2 regions of the Clostridium sp. CM041 genome follow, and region 1 is predicted to be linked to the other one. Evidence: a T-box and tRNA genes for the amino acid it is inferred to sense, from the RefSeq annotation. Region 1 holds a T-box; the other holds one or more tRNA genes.
The links. The T-box of region 1 lies ahead of asnS (asparagine--tRNA ligase). A T-box ahead of a tRNA ligase gene usually reads a tRNA of that ligase, here a tRNA-Asn.

Region 1 (2,473 bases):
CCGATTTAGCTGCAAACATCATAAAGGTTTATTTAAAAAATATGCCAATAGCTAAAATTATATTAGCTATTGATTCGATTATAATACTAACAGGTGCTTTTGTATTTGGTATTCAAAAAGCTATGTATGCACTAATATCTACTTATATAGTTAGTAAGGTTATAGATGGTATACTTGAAGGAATAAATTATTCTAAAGCGGTATTTATTATTTCAAATAATTCTAAGGAAATAGCGGAAATATTAATGAAGGATTTAAAGAGAGGTGTAACAGGAATAAATGCTACTGGAATGTATACAAATGGACCCAAACAGGTGCTATATATAGTAGTTGGTAAAAATGAAATAGTACCTCTTCAAAAAATGGTTAAATTAATTGATGCCAACGCATTTATTACTGTTGCAGATGTAAGAGAAGTATCGGGAGAAGGATTTACAAAATAAAAAACAAGTATAATAGGCAACATTTTCAAAGTATACTTTGAAGTCTTCATGTAAACACTAAATTTAGAAAGGAAGTGATTATACATGGATGATAGATTAAATAGTAAACCTATTATATTTGACCACCCAGAGAAACTTACGCAGGGTGTATCTTTAGAAAAAGATGATGTTGTTGCAAAAACTTTCATTAATGAAGAAGATGGATGTGTGAAATGTAACATTGTTCTTGAAAATAAGGTTACTGGAGAAACGGCAAAGAGAGATGAAGTTATTGGTGAGATAGTTGAAGACGAAAATGAAGATGAAGAATTTGATTAAATAGATATGCTTGTTTAAAAGAATTATAATATATATAATTAAGAGAAAAACTTAAGGGATGCCTAAAATGATTGAAAAATCATTTTAGGCATCTATTTTTATTATAAAAATATTTGACATTTATTATTAAAAATATTATAATTTTAATTGAATATAAAAATAATTGATACATATACTAATATTTAAATATAAAGACTGTGAAGAGAAGAGTAGATATAAAAGGGTAGTAATAGCGAGTTGGTGATGGTGAAAGACCAATACGAAGTTTATATCGAAGAACATCTCAGAGTTTCTAACCGAAATCTTTAAGGTAGTAGGCTTAGACGGCTCCAATCCGTTAACTGTTGGGCAGTATCAATTGTATAACTCGTATCAACGAATATATAATTCTGTACTGATTAGATTGGTCATATTATATGACAAAACTGGGTGGCATAGCGAAATTATAGCCTTTCGTCCCTTTATTATTAAGGGATGGAAGGCTTTTTTTATTATTAAGGTAAATATAAAATTATAAGGAGGGCAATTTTATGGAAAAATTGTTAGTAAAACAAATTTATAGAGAAAAAGAAAAATATGCAGATCAAGTAGTATCTATCTCTGGATGGATAAGAACTTTAAGATCTTCTAAAGCGTTCGGGTTTATAGAAGTTAATGATGGAAGCTTCTTCAAAAATATTCAGGTAGTTTTTGAGGAAGGTTTAGAAAATTTTGCTGAAATAGCTAAATTACCTATAAGTTCATCTTTGACTATAGAAGGGAAACTTGTTGTAACGCCAGAAGCTAAGCAACCATTTGAGATTAAAGCTACTAAAATAGTTTTAGAAGGGATGTCAAATACCGATTATCCATTGCAAAAGAAAAGACATTCTTTTGAGTATTTAAGAACTATTGCACACTTAAGGCCAAGAAGTAATGCTTTCTCAGCAGTGTTCAGGGTGCGTTCATTAACTGCTTTTGCTATACATGAGTTTTTTCAAAAGAGAGGATTTGTATATACCCATACACCAATAATAACTGGTAGTGATTGCGAAGGTGCGGGTGAAATGTTTAGAATATCTACCCTTGATTTTAGCAATATTCCGCTAGGCGAAGATAAAAAAATTGATTACGCGCAAGACTTTTTTGGTAAAGAAACTAGCTTAACTGTAAGTGGACAGTTAGCAGCAGAGGCTTTTGCTTTAGCGTTTAGAAATGTTTATACATTTGGGCCAACATTTAGGGCAGAAAATTCTAATACAGGAAGACATGCAGCTGAGTTCTGGATGATAGAGCCTGAAATAGCATTTGCGGATTTAAAAGATGATATGAAACTCGCAGAAGACATGATGAAATATATAATAAAATATGTTATGGAAAACGCTCCAGAAGAGATGGAATTTTTCAATAGTTTTGTAGATAAAGGTTTAATTGAAAGGTTAAATGGTGTTGTAAACGCAGAGTTTGGCCAGATAACATATACAGAGGCTGTGGATATTCTACAAAAATCAGGAAATGAATTCCAGTACCCAGTAACTTGGGGCTGTGATCTTCAAACTGAGCATGAAAGATATTTAACAGAAGAAGTGTTTAAAAAACCATTATTTGTAACGGATTATCCAAAGGAAATAAAATCTTTTTATATGAGAATAAATGACGATAATAAGACAGTTGCAGCAATGGACTTACTTGTACCGGGAATAGGAGAAATTATTGGTGGAAGCCAAAGAGAA
Region 2 (2,473 bases), 910 kb from region 1:
CGCCAGCGTTCGTCCTGAGCCAGGATCAAACTCTCAATTTAAAAGTTTACACTTTTTTAGTTGAAATGATTAATCTGCGACAACTGTTAAGTTGATTCGCAAGCTCATTACATACTTTTAGTCTTACGACTAAATTTTACTTTATACTAAAGTAATTAACTGGTTTAACGAAATATTATTTCGCTATCTTTACCTATTTCTCTGTTTAATTTTCAAAGACCAACTTGCTTTGTCATCATGTGACGACTTCTACTATTCTACTAGGTATTTCTTGTTTTGTCAACAACTTTTTAAAAATTATTTTCATTTGAAAATATATTAAATAGTTATCAATAGTTAGATTATCTTGCCACTTGTTTGTGACGACAAGGAGTATTCTATCATAATAATAAAGTTGTATATTTATTTTTTTTGTTATATATTCACGTTATTCTCGATTTCCTCATTGTTTCATTATAATCCTTTGTTTTATATGTATTGACACGCATGGTCAAGTATATAAGAAATTGTTTGTATTTAAGCATTTAATTCATTTATTTATAAACGTTATTAAGAATTTTTATATTTAGAATTACTAACAACATTAATAATCCACTTAAATCATCTCCTGCGGAGCTGCAATCTTGGAATAAAATCAACCGCTGCACAGGAGATGATTTAACCCAGTTTTTTTACTAACAACTTATTTATCTCCACAAAAAAAACAGCCCATATTGGACTGTTCTTTGGTGGAGATAAAGGGAATCGAACCCTTGACCCCCTGCGTGCAAGGCAGGTGCTCTCCCAGCTGAGCTATATCCCCACATATGGTGGACCTTCAGGGACTCGAACCCCGGACCGACCGGTTATGAGCCGGTAGCTCTAACCAGCTGAGCTAAAGATCCATGTTTACCTGGCGACAACCTACTCTTCCACAAGGTCACCCCTGCAGTACCATCGGCGCATTGAAGCTTAACCTTCGTGTTCGGTATGGGAACGGGTGTTACCTTCATGCCATAATCACCAGATTTATTAATATCCGTCATATGTTATTATATTTAAAAAAATGGCTCCGCGAAAAGGATTTGAACCTTCAACCTATCGGTTAACAGCCGAGTGCTCCACCGTTGAGCTATCGCGGAACATTACCTAGCGACAACCTACTCTTCCACAAGGTCACCCCTGCAGTACCATCGGCGCATTGAAGCTTAACCTTCGTGTTCGGTATGGGAACGGGTGTTACCTTCATGCCATAATCACTAGATTGAGAAAATAAATATTCTCTCAAAATTGCACAGTGAATTAAGCTTCTTCCTTTGTCAGAAGCTTAGTTTCTTTCTTACGAAAAAAATAGTTCCTGCGGAAGAATTATCGCGTTATTTCTAATTATATATTTAGGTCAAGCCCTCGACTTATTAGTATTAGTCAGCTGAACATGTTACCATGCTTACACCTCTAACCTATCAACCTGGTGGTCTTCCAGGAGTCTTACTAACTTGTGTTAAAAACACGCGTTATGGGAAATCTCATCTCAGGGTGGGCTTCACGCTTAGATGCTTTCAGCGTTTATCCCTTCCAAACATAGCTACCCAGCGATGCCACTGGCGTGACAACTGGTGCACCAGAGGTTTGTCCATCCCGGTCCTCTCGTACTAAGGACAGCTCCCTTCAAATTTCCTACGCCCGCGACGGATAGGGACCGAACTGTCTCACGACGTTCTGAACCCAGCTCGCGTGCCGCTTTAATGGGCGAACAGCCCAACCCTTGGGACCTACTTCAGCCCCAGGATGCGACGAGCCGACATCGAGGTGCCAAACCTCCCCGTCGATGTGGACTCTTGGGGGAGATCAGCCTGTTATCCCCGAGGTAGCTTTTATCCGTTGAGCGATGGCCCTCCCACGAGGTACCACCGGATCACTAAGCCCGACTTTCGTCCCTGCTCCACTTGTAAGTGTCGCAGTCAGGCTCCCTTCTGCCTTTGCACTCTTCGCGCGATTTCCAACCGCGCTGAGGGAACCTTTGGGCGCCTCCGTTACTTTTTTGGAGGCGACCGCCCCAGTCAAACTGCCCACCTAACAATGTCCTGTGACCAGATTCATGGCCTCCAGTTAGAACCTCAGTACTGTCAGGGTGGTATCCCAAGGATGACTCCACACAGGCTGACGCCCATGTTTCTCAGTCTCCCACCTATCCTGTACAGACAATACCGAAATTCAATGCTAAGCTACAGTAAAGCTCTACGGGGTCTTTCCGTCCAATCGCGGGTAGCAAGCATCTTCACTTGCACTACAATTTCGCCGGATGTGTTGTTGAGACAGTGCCCAAATCATTACGCCATTCGTGCGGGTCGGAACTTACCCGACAAGGAATTTCGCTACCTTAGGACCGTTATAGTTACGGCCGCCGTTTACTGGGGCTTAAGTTCATAGCCTCGCTTGCGCTAACTAATCCCCTTAACCTTCCAGCACCGGGCAGGCGTCAGCCCCTATACAT

Region 2: it has a tRNA-Asn gene. The T-box ahead of asnS (asparagine--tRNA ligase) is inferred to sense a tRNA for this amino acid. The anticodon was not compared.

The regions. Positions count from the first base shown of each region.
Region 1 covers NZ_CM143648.1:1,725,516-1,727,988, reverse strand. Annotated here, with positions in the region: gene ACWJJT_RS08055 (YitT family protein) at 1-443, shown strand, start outside; gene ACWJJT_RS08050 (hypothetical protein) at 528-761, shown strand; T-box leader at 950-1,225, shown strand; gene asnS (asparagine--tRNA ligase) at 1,292-2,473, shown strand, end outside.
Region 2 covers NZ_CM143648.1:2,631,714-2,634,186, reverse strand. Annotated here, with positions in the region: rRNA gene ACWJJT_RS12420 (16S ribosomal RNA) at 1-41, opposite strand, end outside; tRNA gene ACWJJT_RS12415 (tRNA-Ala) at 727-802, opposite strand; tRNA gene ACWJJT_RS12410 (tRNA-Ile) at 808-884, opposite strand; rRNA gene rrf (5S ribosomal RNA) at 891-1,007, opposite strand; tRNA gene ACWJJT_RS12400 (tRNA-Asn) at 1,047-1,121, opposite strand; rRNA gene rrf (5S ribosomal RNA) at 1,127-1,243, opposite strand; rRNA gene ACWJJT_RS12390 (23S ribosomal RNA) at 1,375-2,473, opposite strand, start outside.